Regions from separate parts of the Neobacillus sp. DZ-9 genome, predicted to be linked through region 1. Evidence: riboswitches for the same ligand, from Rfam matches in the RefSeq annotation. Region 1 holds a riboswitch; each other region holds the start of a gene.
The links. A riboswitch is a leader RNA that binds a small molecule or an ion and turns the genes downstream of it on or off. The one in region 1 is predicted to bind S-adenosylmethionine.
Positions count from the first base shown of each region.

Region 2: it holds a riboswitch for S-adenosylmethionine, as region 1 does, so the genes downstream of both, AC59HZ_RS23490 (homoserine dehydrogenase) here and AC59HZ_RS22845 (sugar ABC transporter substrate-binding protein) in region 1, are expected to answer to the same signal.
Region 3: it holds a riboswitch for S-adenosylmethionine, as region 1 does, so the genes downstream of both, AC59HZ_RS21795 (methionine ABC transporter ATP-binding protein) here and AC59HZ_RS22845 (sugar ABC transporter substrate-binding protein) in region 1, are expected to answer to the same signal.

Region 1 covers NZ_JCAIOL010000009.1:87,921-92,188, reverse strand. The annotation lists gene AC59HZ_RS22850 (sugar ABC transporter ATP-binding protein) at 1-1,235, opposite strand, end outside; gene AC59HZ_RS22845 (sugar ABC transporter substrate-binding protein) at 1,319-2,434, opposite strand; SAM riboswitch class I at 2,559-2,666, opposite strand; gene AC59HZ_RS22840 (MFS transporter) at 2,862-4,076, shown strand; gene yfkAB (radical SAM/CxCxxxxC motif protein YfkAB) at 4,222-4,268, opposite strand, start outside.
Region 2 covers NZ_JCAIOL010000009.1:223,202-227,469, reverse strand. The annotation lists gene AC59HZ_RS23495 (glycosyltransferase) at 1-1,033, opposite strand, end outside; gene AC59HZ_RS23490 (homoserine dehydrogenase) at 1,206-2,438, opposite strand; SAM riboswitch class I at 2,512-2,624, opposite strand; gene AC59HZ_RS23485 (GNAT family N-acetyltransferase) at 2,702-3,373, opposite strand; gene AC59HZ_RS23480 (GNAT family N-acetyltransferase) at 3,395-4,057, opposite strand; gene AC59HZ_RS23475 (carbon-nitrogen hydrolase family protein) at 4,069-4,268, opposite strand, start outside.
Region 3 covers NZ_JCAIOL010000008.1:142,455-146,722, forward strand. The annotation lists gene AC59HZ_RS21785 (MetQ/NlpA family ABC transporter substrate-binding protein) at 1-633, opposite strand, end outside; gene AC59HZ_RS21790 (methionine ABC transporter permease) at 651-1,319, opposite strand; gene AC59HZ_RS21795 (methionine ABC transporter ATP-binding protein) at 1,312-2,337, opposite strand; SAM riboswitch class I at 2,496-2,600, opposite strand; gene AC59HZ_RS21800 (O-acetylhomoserine aminocarboxypropyltransferase/cysteine synthase family protein) at 2,719-4,035, opposite strand; SAM riboswitch class I at 4,094-4,199, opposite strand.

The DNA of each region.
Region 1 (4,268 bases):
TCAGCCACTAGCCATTTTCCAATCGCTACCTTCTGCTGATTACCGCCTGATAGGTTTTGAACCTTCGTTTCTTCCGATGGTGCTTTAATCCCAAGTGCGCGAATCATTTGTTTGGCCGTTTCTTTTTCCTTTTTCCGGTCTAAAAAGCTCAACGCTTTTGAAAACAAACCTAAATTGGCCGCCGACAAATTGGATTCTACCGATTCTAGAACAAGAATTCCTTCCTTTCGCCGCTCTTCAGGAACTAAAGCAAGCCCATTTTTAACAGCATCGTAAGGACTCTTACTTTTTAACTTCTTACCATTGAGAATAATTTCTCCCTCAGAAATTTTCGCTGCTCCAAAAAGCGCCTTGCACAATTCCGTTTTTCCTGCTCCGACAAGCCCAGCGATTCCCACGATTTCTCCAGCTTTAACCTGAATATGTAGATTTCTAAGTTTCTCCTCGTCGGATAGCCCTTTTACCTCTAGGACAGTATTCCCGAACGTTGCCCTTTTCTCTGGAAACTGCTCCTCCAGCTTTTGCCCGAGCATTTGCTCGACCACTTTGCTCGGAGTGGTTTCTGAAATCTTCTCTTTTATCACAATTTCACCATTGCGCATCACAGTTATCTCATTACAAACTTCAAAGATTTCCGGCAGACGATGGGAGATAAATATAATTCCTACATTTTGCTTTATTAAGTCCTTGACGATACGAAATAGTTCTGTTGTTTCGGTATGACTTAACGGTGCAGTCGGTTCATCTAAAATGAGAAACTTACACTGCATAGAAATGGCCCTTGCGATTAACACCATTTGTTTTTCAGCCAGGGTTAAGTCGCTTACTAGTTTTTTAGTGGAAAGATGAATATTCATTTCTGCCAGTATTTTATTAGCTTGATTATGAATCTCCTTCCATTTCACCCATTGTTTTTTCCCCATGCTATGAACGGTGTCTAGCAGCATAATATTTTCTGCGACAGTTAAATAGGGAATCAAGGCTGTATCGACTTCTTGGTAAACGATTTGTATTCCCGCATCCTGAGCATTTTTTGGGGAACGGATTTTTAGGCTTTGTCCATCTAAGCTTATTTCGCCAGTATAGTGATCATACGCACCTGAAAGAACTTTCATTAATGTCGATTTCCCCGCGCCGTTTGCCCCTATCAGTGCCTGAATTTTTCCTGTTTCCGTGGAAAAGTGGACCTGATCCAGTGCCTTTACACCGGGAAACTCTATTGAGATGTTTTTCATTTCTAAGGTTGTAGTCGTCAAAATGCCACCTCCTATTAAGCAAACACTCTCTTAATCTTGTGAAAAAGAGAGTGTAATGCCATTTATTTCTTATAGTGCTTCTTTAATGTTTTCATCCAATCTTCTTCAAAGGCAGTAGATTGGCCCCAGCCAGGAATGATTGTCGCTAGATTCACCATATTAACTGCCCCTTTAGAATTCTGAACGTTTTTCTGCGTCACGAGTGAAGCTTCTAAGTCGTAGGTTTTTGGCGTCTCTTCTCCCGCCAGTTTTTTCGCTAGTAATCTCAAATCTACGGCACCAATCAGTTTAGGGTCAACGGCGGCGGTGTACTTCCATGCGCTGCCTTTTCTTTGAATTTCCTGAAGGTCAGCATTGGAAACATCAATTCCATAGATTTTTACTTCTTCCCGGCCTGCTTCCTTCAAAGCACGAGCTGCACCAATCGCAAATGCATCCCAAGTGGCAAAAATGGCATCCAATTTTCCTTTAGGGTATTTGTTCAGCATCGCTGCAACCGCATTTTGAGTTTGAACACTTGTGTCTGCTGCAGCTACACCGAAGCGCTCGACTTCTTTAATACCAGGGTTTTTCGCAAGAACATCCTGATAAACTTTATTTCTTCTTACCATTGGCGGGAATCCGTCCACCCAAAGGTAGGCAATATTGGCTTTTCCTTTTGTTTCTTTTACAAGCTGATTTAGAGCTAAGGTTGCTAATGCTTCATCGTCCTGTGAAGTTAATGTCACTCCATCAATTTCAGCAAGCTTTGGATTAGAGTCAAAAGCCACAACGCTTTTTCCTTTTTCAACGATTTTCTTCACATCATTAACAGTTGCATCATCGTCACCATGGGAAATGACAAATCCGTCATAATTCTGATCTAATGCTTGATTGATTGCATCATGGAATTTCGCTGTGTCCCCATTTGCAGTAAATACATCCACCTGAAAACCTAATGCTTGTCCTTCTTCTTTTGCACCCGCTAGAAATTGGGCAGTATGATCGTCACCGCCAATTTTACGGATAACCTTGATTTTAACCGGATCACCTTTGGTAAATCGCTCTGGAACCCCTTCTAATGACACATTTTTATTGCCGCTGGCTTGCTTTGTTTCTCCGTTTGAGGTACAGCCAGTTAGCAGGAGTGTCGCGGCTAATGCTGAAACAAGTGTACTTTTTAATAACTTTCTCTTCATGATGTAAAACTCCCCCTTATTTACGTAATTCTCGTTACTCCTATTGGAAAAGTTTGATTTTATGAAAAATAAAAAAACCTCTCCAGAAAAGAGAGGTTTCATCGCAAATAAACGGACTACTCCTCTCTTATCTCTCAAAACAATTCCTTGTTTTGCAGGATTTAGCACCAATTCCAATCGGAACGGTTGCTGGGCGTCATCGGGCCAGTCCCTCTGCCACTCTTGATAAGAGAACGTAAATGATTTAATTGTTTTAAGTAATAAACTTAATTTAAACTCCTATTAATAAGTTGTCAATAGTATTATGAATATTTTTAATAAATTACTTTTTTTAAAATTACAATACCACCATTTAAATGATCAACTAATTTCGGTATTATAATATTTAGAGAAACGAAATATTCTCAAGGAAGAAGTGTTATGAACAATGAACCAGCAGGAAAGTGCTAAACGTAATTTAGTGATCATGTGGTTTGCCAACTTTTTTGTTGCCGGAAGTATGACGATGGTCATGCCCTTTATTTCACTTTATATTGAGACGTTTGGAAATTTTTCAGAGAAATATGTACAGCATTGGTCTGGGATAACGTTTGGAATTACATTTGTATCTGCCTTCCTTTTCTCGCCAATTTGGGGGAAAATTGGCGACCGTTATGGAAGAAAGAAAATTCTTATCATTTCAGGGATTGGAATGGCGGCATCCATTTTCCTAATCAGCTTCGTCCATTCCGTCTGGCATTTATTGCTGCTGCGCTTTTTCATGGGTTTCTTTTCGGGCTTTATCCCGATGTCACAGGCATTTATTTCTACACAAACGCCGAAACAGATTGCCGGACGTGTCCTTGGCACATTGCAAACAGGCAGTATAACCGGTTCTTTACTTGGACCGATGCTCGGCGGAATATTAGCAGATTCGCTTGGCTATGCCACCACATTTAAGTGGACATCTATTTCCATTTTCATTTCGGCCATACTTGTTATTGCTACAAAAGAATTTCGTGTTGAAATCAAACCGGGAGCAAAAGCTCATTATTCAAGCAAGGAAGTCTTTAAGCATATTTTCCGTAATCCGGTTTTATTAACAGTTCTTCTTATCTCTGCATTAGTTCAAATTGCCCACTTTAGCATTCAGCCAATATTGTCTTTATTTGTTAGTGATTTGCATGGAAAAACAAATGTTGCCTTTTATTCCGGAATTGCTTTTTCTGCAGCTGGACTTGGGAATCTAATGATGACTAGAAAATGGGGAAAGATTGCTGACAAATACGGTTATATAAAAATACTTGTCATCCTCTTATTCTTAGCAGGAATTGTATACTTACCAGGTGCAGCTGTTACGAGCCTTTGGCAGCTTGTTATTATCCGTTTCGCCCTCGGCATCACGATTGGCGGAATTATTCCGGTTAGAATTGCATACATCCGCCAGGAAGCACCGATTGCGATGCAAGGTGAGGTACTAGGCTATAACAATAGTTTAAGATTTCTCGGCAATATAATCGGTCCAATGCTGGGCGGCTTCCTATCCGGTTACTTTGGATTTTCCTCAGTGTTTATCAGCACAAGTGCATTACTAATTATCAGCGGCGCTATCTTGCTCGTATCTATGCAGCGTAATCCAAAGCTTATAAAACATACCGCCTAAAAAATTCAAAAGAAAAGTCCCACAAAAATGGGACTTTTCTTTATTTCATCTGTTGTTCAAAAACTTTAAAAATGTTCTGGGAAGAACGCGTTATCGGTACCCTTTGCTTAACTTAAAATAAATAAGCAGGAAAATCCTGCTATATTTATAAATTGGTTTTCAGTTTTGTAAAATCCATTTTCTGATAATAAC
Region 2 (4,268 bases), 140 kb from region 1:
CAGGAAAGATACATGAATAAATCTTCTTAGAATGCATCACACCTGACAAAATAACCTTATTTTGAGATTGATGATACTTAAAATGCTTTTCAACAAAATCTGGTTCTGTAATCATTTCAGCATCTAGAAAAATCAGGATGCTCCCTTTTGCTGCTTGAATACCTAAATTTCGCACATTTGCTCTTCCAAGATTACTTTTATTACGGATATATTTAAAATGATAAGGTGGATTATAACCTTTAAGATTTTCTTCTGTTTGGTCAGTAGATGCATCATCTATAAAGATTACTTCTATTTTTGAAGGATTAAATGTTTGTTGTTCGAGTGAGTAAAGGGTAAATATATTGAGTGGAAATTTATTATAAGATGGAATAATGATACTGACTTCAATATTTTGATTCTTTTTATTTTCTCTGTTTGCCTTACTAGTTTTTTGGGTGGTTTGGGTGTTTTTTTGCTTCACTCTTACATCCGTTTCTTTTACAGGACGATCTGGCCAAATTCCGTAAAGCCCCTCTTTGTTTCTACTTATCTGTTGATTCATATAAGTCTTAAGTTGTTTATTAGTCCGGCAATGGTCCCAAAGCCTAATCTCTTTGATTTCTCCTTTAAAAGATCCGCCTGACAAACTACCAATAATCCCTGTCGGGTAGACATACCTTTTAGGGCTTCGTTCACCAATTTTCACAAATTCACCATTAATGTATAAATACGGATATCTATTATCATAAACAATGGCAATATGAGTAATATCGTTAATTTCTGTTTCATGTACTAACACGGCAAAAGTATTTATTTCCGTATGTTCAAGGACAATTACTCCATTTTTTCCCACTGAAACACTAATTCCTGCTTCATCATAATACTCCCCATTTCCTGGTCCAACCATATAATTTTTCCCATCTGCATTTACAGGTTTTTCGCGTGATTGTTTATCAATCCGATGAACGCTTTCTGGTTTCACCCAAAACTCATAAGTGAATGAATTAATAAGCTTGGTCAGCAAAAGTTCATATAAGCTATTTCCTAACATGCCGCCCCCTCCATTCCCTTGTATTCAATAACTAGTCCATAGGTCGAGCTTTTACACAATATGCTCAACATACGATTATGTCTAAACTTATCCCTAGTTACGAACGATTTTTTCTGATTATTTTCAAATTCTTAAAAAACTAAAAAAAGAGGGCTGCTGCCCTCTTTTTTTACTATTGAGCTGTCAATACTTTGTCTTCATTTGCTGCCTGATACTCACCCACTATTGGGAAATAAGAAATTTCCTTATCTTGATTAGCCAGCCCCTCTACATCCCTCTTTGTCGCCCTGATTATATAGGCTTGTTTGAATGTTTGTTCAATCAAGTTAGACGGAATGCTTTGAAAATAATTGCTCTGAGCATGTACAAACCAAAGCTCTTCTTTGCAGCTTCTTTGCAGGTCAGAAACTGTCGTATCCTCAACTTTAAATGTTCTATCCTTCTGATTATTTAGGCAGACATATACCAAATCTTCGATAACTGCACTGGCGGTAGGAAACATTCCCGCTCCTGGTCCTTGCAGTGTAATTCTGCCAACAATATCTGAATGAACACTAACAGCATTCTCGACGCCCTCTACATGATAAAAAGGATTCTCCTTCCCGACAAGAGCCGGCTTAACAGATACCTGTATTTGGCCGCCTTCCTTAGAGATACTTGCAATATGTTTAAACCTCAATCCTAACTTTTCGGCAGCGTCAATTAATTCACTTGTGATGGAAGTGATTCCTTCACGTTCAACATCCTGCCAATTCGGTTCTTCCCCAAATGCAATTCGGCTTAGAATCATTGTTTTGTAGAATGCATCGAAGCCTTCGACATCATTGGTTGGATCTGCTTCTGCATAACCATTTTCTTGAGCCTGAAGCAGTGCTTCGGCAAAGGACCATTTCTTTTCTCTCATTTCGGTTAGGATGAAATTCGAGGTCCCATTTAATATTCCTTGAATTTGTTGAACCCGGTTAATTTTTAATAGTTGTTTTAGTGTTTGAATCACCGGGATTCCCCCGGCAACTGTGGCTTCAAAGCCCACAGAGACGTTATTTTGTTCTGCAAGCTCATTCAGTTGTTTTCCATGGTGTGCAAACATTTCCTTATTGGCTGTAATAATGTGGCAGCCCCGCTCAATTGCTTTTTGCAAAAATGTAAAGGTCGGCTCCTTGTTTACAATGGCTTCAATTACAATATCAAGCTTTGGCAAGTTGAGTATCTCTTCAAAGTCTGTAGTTATTAAAATATTTTTACGAATATTTCTTTCCCTCTGTTTATTTTTAATTAGAATTGCAGCCACTTCCACTTTCTTGCCTAAAACGGCTTCAAGGTCGTAAGCATGTGATTCAATCGTCCGGTAGACACCCTCACCCACCGTACCAAAACCTAAGATTGCCACCTTTATAACAGTCATTTTTTGCACCCCTTCAATAAATAGTTTGAAAATACGAAAAACCCTCTTCATAAGAAGAGGGCTTGGATTCCTCCTCTTATCTATCAGGTTTTATAAAAACCTGCAGGAATTAGCACCTTTTCAAGGATTACCTTGAAGGTTGCCGGGCTTCATCGGGCCATGTCCCTCCGCCGCTCTGGATAAGAGATATATAATTTTTCATTAAATTTCCAAGAATATAAAATGAATATTAGCTGAATCTTCTGTCAAAGTCAATAGTTTTTTTATAGAGGCAATAATTCAATTGTTTCCTTGTTATCGATTTTTTCTATCATAAAAAGCCATTCCTGCGGTTTATTAGAAAGCACTGAATAATACGTAGTGAGAAAATCTTTTACAAGCGCTGCAGGCAAACGATGTACCTCATCGCTTGTAGGCATATAGCATAAATCTAGGCCGGAGACAGCCTCACCGTTATTTTCCCATGATGGATGAACGTAAGCTAGATCTAAACGTTTATACCCTAGGTGGGATAGTACCTCCCTGCGAACATAAGGATCCATCACTTTTACACCGCCAAATTCATGATGTTCCACTCTATATGGATCATAAATTTCAGCGAACATACCAAATAGCTCTTTTTCGTTCTCTTTTGCAAGCAATTGTAAATCCTTCAAACGATTCTGTGCTAAAAATCGGCCAATGCCTAACCCTGGTTTACTGATAATGGTGAAGTCTGTCATTGCGATATTCCAATCAGGGTAATAGCGGTATTCTGTAGCTCCAACTACCTGTTCATCATCAATAGCAACAAACACGCGGATACTTGGATCTTCTAATGGTTCTTTCCATAACTCATAATCCAATACTTCCTCAGGCGGGAATATCTTCCCCATTAAATCATGAAGTTTTTTAAAATTTGGGTCATCAATATTTGTTATTCGTTTATACTCCAATTGTAAATAATCCCCCATTCTTTATTTGAATGGATTCCTCCATTCCATAATCGCTGCATGATTACAGGATTCTTCATCATCTAGATAATTTGTTGAAACACCTAAGGGCACACGGCCGCAGCCGAGGAGAAAGGTAATGACAGGATCCTTTACATCCCCCTTAATGATGGCATCCAGGTATTCTTCGGGCGTCATTTGATGCGCCACTTTATGATAGCCTGGCATCCTGCCCCCACCAAGCAGACGGTCAAACCCCTTTTCAATCACAACATGATACATGGCCTGCATCATTAACTTACCAAGCCCTAGTTTTCGGAACTTTGGGCGAACGCTAATATCTACAATATACAAGGAACTTCCATTCGGCTTATGGTTACGAATATACCCGTGGTCTGTGATTTCTTCCCAAGAATGATTCATTTCTTTTGGATCAAAATCCACACATAGTCCGGTAAGTGATCCTGCTAATACTCCATCTACTTCCACACATATAGAACCTTCTGGGAAAAGGGTAACATGGTTATTTAATTGCTCTTTATTCCACCATAATTCTGATGGAAAAGGAGGAGGAAAGCATTCCGCTTGGATCTCTATGAGCTGGTCAAAATCCTCTTTTGAATAATTACGAATGATAACCGGCATTGGTTTTTCCTTATCGAAAACAAAAAATTCACTTCTGTACATCCGAACACATCCTACTTTTCCCAATCAGGGTATAAATCAATTCTGCGGTCACGCCAGGTTGTAACAGAACCACGTTCGCGGACTTCATACAAAAGATCTAAATCAAGATCGGCTGTCACAACCATATCATCATTGATTTCCCCTTCCACTAAAATGCCGCGCGGCGGGAAAGGAATATCATTAGGAGTAATAATAACTGCTTGGCCAAAAT
Region 3 (4,268 bases), on a different contig from region 1:
TGAGTTGATTAGAACCGCATCGCCTTCGCCATTGTTATAGATTTGTGGTAATAATTTTGCTTCATAGTTTGCATCAAATTTCAAATTCTTAGGATTTTCAACAACATCTTTCAATTCAGCTTTTGTTTTATCAATGCCATCTTTAAGTTTGATTAGGCCTTGTTTTTCAAGCAATGAAAGGAGACGGCCGTGGTCTGCTACAGAGTTGCTCATGATTAGGTGAGCACCTTCTGGAAGGTCGCTTAGTTTTTTGTATTTCTTAGAATAAATACCAATTGGCTCGATATGGATTCCGCCAGCATTGACAAAATTATATCCAAACTCTTTATTTTGAGACTCTAAGTAAGGAATGTGTTGGAAATAGTTAGCATCAAGTTCTTTTGAAGCAAGAGCTTTGTTTGGTAAAACATAGTCAGTAAAGGTTGTAATTTTTAAATTAATCCCTTTTTCTTTTAAAAGCGGTGCTGCTTTTTCAAGAATTTCAGCGTGGGGAACAGTAGATGCCCCGACAACTAATGTTGTTGTTTTACTGCCCTTTTCAGTAGTACCTTCTGATTTTTCTTCAGATTTACCGCAAGCTGCCAGCGCAAGTGCAAGTGTTAATGCTAAAAGTACTGTTAACCATTTTTTCATTTTAACCTCTCCTTTTTTTATCGTTTATCTAATTTTGAAGTGATGAAATCACCAATAAATTGAATCACAAACACAATAAGTAAAATGACGACTGTTGCCATAAAGGTGACATCATTTTGGTTTCGCTGATACCCATAGTTGTAAGCGAGACTTCCTAAGCCGCCTGCCCCAATCGCACCTGCCATCGCTGTGTAACTGACAAGGGCAATGGCTGTAACTGTAATACCTGAAATGAGTGCCGGCATTGATTCCGGAAGAAGCACCTTCCAGATAATCGTACCAGTTGTTGCTCCCATCGATCTGGCTGCTTCAATGACTCCTTTATCAATCTCTCTTAGTCCAATTTCCACCATCCGCGCATAAAACGGCGCAGCTCCAATTATTAATGATGGTAATGCAGCATTAACACCAATCATGGATCCAACCAATATCGTAGTTAACGGAATTAATAACACGATTAAGATAATAAATGGTATAGAACGGAAAATATTCACGATCGTACTGAATACCGCGTTAACCGGTTTATTTCCCCATAAGTTTCCATTAGAAGTAAGAAATAAAATTAATCCAAGCAAGGTCCCTAAAATAAAAGTTGCAAGAACCGAGATCCCCGTCATATATAGGGTATTTTTTGTTTCTTGCCACAAAATAAGCCAATCAACATTTGGAAAATACTCCTTAATCATTTGCTACCACCTCCACTCCTACCTGTTGAGAACGGATAAAGTCAACTGCATTCATGACTTCTTTTTCGTCCCCATCGATATGGATGAAAAGCGTACCATATGAACCACTTTGGGTTTGTGATATTTTCCCCTGCAGGATATTTACCGTAATATTGTTATTTCTTATTAAATTAGTGATAATCGGCTGCTCAGCAGATTCCCCAATGAAGGTTAGTTGGACAATCAGACCTGATTGATAACGTTCAAGCAAATGCTCTGCAGTATCCTTTGTTTCTTCCGGCTCTGTCACTTGTTGGACAAATCGTTTTGTAATCGGCTGTTGAGGGTTTTTAAATACATCGAGAACTGAACCAAGCTCAACCACTTTTCCGCTTTCCATTACCGCAACACGGTGGCAGATCTTTCGAATGACATGCATCTCATGTGTAATCAATACAATGGTTAAGCCAAGCCGTTTATTAATATCAACTAATAATTCCAAAATTGAGTCGGTTGTTTGCGGATCGAGCGCGGAGGTTGCTTCATCACAAAGCAAAACCTTTGGGTTATTCGCGAGTGCTCTGGCAATTCCGACCCTCTGCTTTTGCCCGCCGCTCAGCTGTGATGGATACGCATTTTCTCTGCCCTCAAGACCAACTAGCTTAATGAGCTCATTAACTCTTTTTTGTCTTTGTGAGCTTGGAACCCCAGCTATTTCTAATGGAAAAGCAATATTTTCGCTGACTGTCCTTGACCAAAGAAGATTAAAATGTTGGAATATCATGCTAATTTCCTGGCGTGCCTTTCGAAGTTCGCTGCCCTTTATTTTTGAGATAACACGACCAGCTACCGTTACAGTTCCATCGGTCGGCAGCTCAAGTCCGTTGAGCATACGGATTAAAGTACTTTTCCCAGCACCGCTATATCCAATTACTCCGAAAATTTCTCCTTCTTTAATTTCCAGGTTGACGTCATCGACGGCTTTTAACTGCCCCTGTTTCGATGGATAGATTTTTCGGACATTTTTTATCGAGATCATAGTCGTTTCACCTACTTTTTATCCTATTTACTTAAAATTCTGAAATTACAACCTATTACTTGATTATAGGGTTTGATTGTTTGGTAGAAAAAATTCCTATTTTAGGAAAACAAAATGCCTTTCTGCACAGGCAGAAAGGCATTATTAATATAACCTTTCTCCCATCTCCCAAAGCAATCGCTTTGTGTGAATTGGCACCATTTCAATAAATTGACGGTTGCCGGGTTTCATCGGGCACATCCCTCCACCTCTCTTGATAAGAGCATCCTATATATTCAATTAACACGTTAAATTATTTAAGTAATTATTTTACGAAAATTATCGTACCACGGATAAAAAAGAGTGTCAATGAAATTTTCGAAAAAAAGAATTTAGGAAATATTAAACATTTACTTTTAACGAAGTTAAGCCTGTTGCAGACTCAATCGCGGATTCCAGGTCTTCAATCAAATCCTCGACGTTCTCGATACCGATTGATAGGCGGATTAAATCTTCTGATACACCTGCTGCCTTAAGTCCTTCAGTATCTAGCTGCTGGTGTGTTGTACTCGCCGGATGAATGATTAAACTTTTTGCATCCCCAACATTAGCAACATGAGCCCATAAAGAGAGGGAATCTATTAGCTTTGCTCCAGCTTCTTTTCCACCCTTAATTCCGAAAATAACCATAGATCCTGCCCCTTTTGGCAAATATTTATAGGCTAACTCGTGATCTGGATGTGTTTTGTGCCCTGGATAGGAAACCCACTTGACGGCAGGGTGATTTAACAAATATTCAACGACTTGATTTGTATTGGTGACATGCTCTTTCATACGAACATGCAGCGTTTCAAGACCAAGTGTAAATAAGAAAGCATTTTGTGGGCTTAAGGCTGGTCCAAGGTCACGAAGGAGCTGGACTCGCGCTTTGATAATATATGCAACGGCCCCTAGTGCCTCTGCATAGACAAGATCATGATAGCTTACATCTGGAGTAGTAAAGCCAGGGAATTTAGACGAATTCCAATCAAACTTACCGCCATCAACAATGATGCCGCCTGTCGTGGTGCCATTCCCCAGGAGCCACTTGGTTGCGGAGTGTACCACAATGTCTGCACCATGTTCAATTGGTCTGCAAAGGTAAGGTGTTGCAAAGGTATTGTCAACAATTAATGGAACTCCAGCCTCGTGAGCAATCTCTGCAACTTTTTCAATATCAAGAACGCGCAAGCTTGGATTACCAATTGTTTCAGCAAAAACTGCTTTTGTTTTTTCGGTAATTGCCGTGCGGAAGTTTTCCGGATTATCTGCATCTACGAATTTTACTTTAATCCCGTATTTAGGGAGAGTAACCGCAAATAAATTATAGGTTCCGCCATAGAGATTGGATGCTGCAACAATTTCATCGCCTGCTTCGGCAATATTTAGGATTGCGAGTGTGATGGCAGCCATCCCGCTAGCGACTGCTAGGGCGCCGACGCCTCCTTCTAGGAGAGCGACACGTTCTTCAAATACGGTGGTGGTTGGATTATGAATGCGGGTATATATGTAACCTGGTTCCGCTAAGCTAAACAGATTTGCTGCATGTTCTGTGTTTTTAAATTGATAGGCATTGTTTTGGTAGATCGGAACAGCGCGTGCTCCTGTTACGGGATCTGGTGTTAATCCGCCATGAACACTTAATGTTTCAAATCGATACTTTTTTTGATTTTCTGCCATTACACCCACTCCTTTTAAAATAAATAACCCCCGCTTCAATAAGAAGAGGGGGTCTCTCTTCTTATCTTCCGAAGCCTTTTCTGCTCCGCTGGAATTAGCACCTTGGTTGTCCAACCGGTTGCCGGGCATCATCGGGCCAGTCCCTCCGCCTCTCTAGATAAGATTACTTTATTTGATTGATTTATTGGTAGAATATTCTAAATTCAGCATACATGATGTCTAATTCCGAGTCA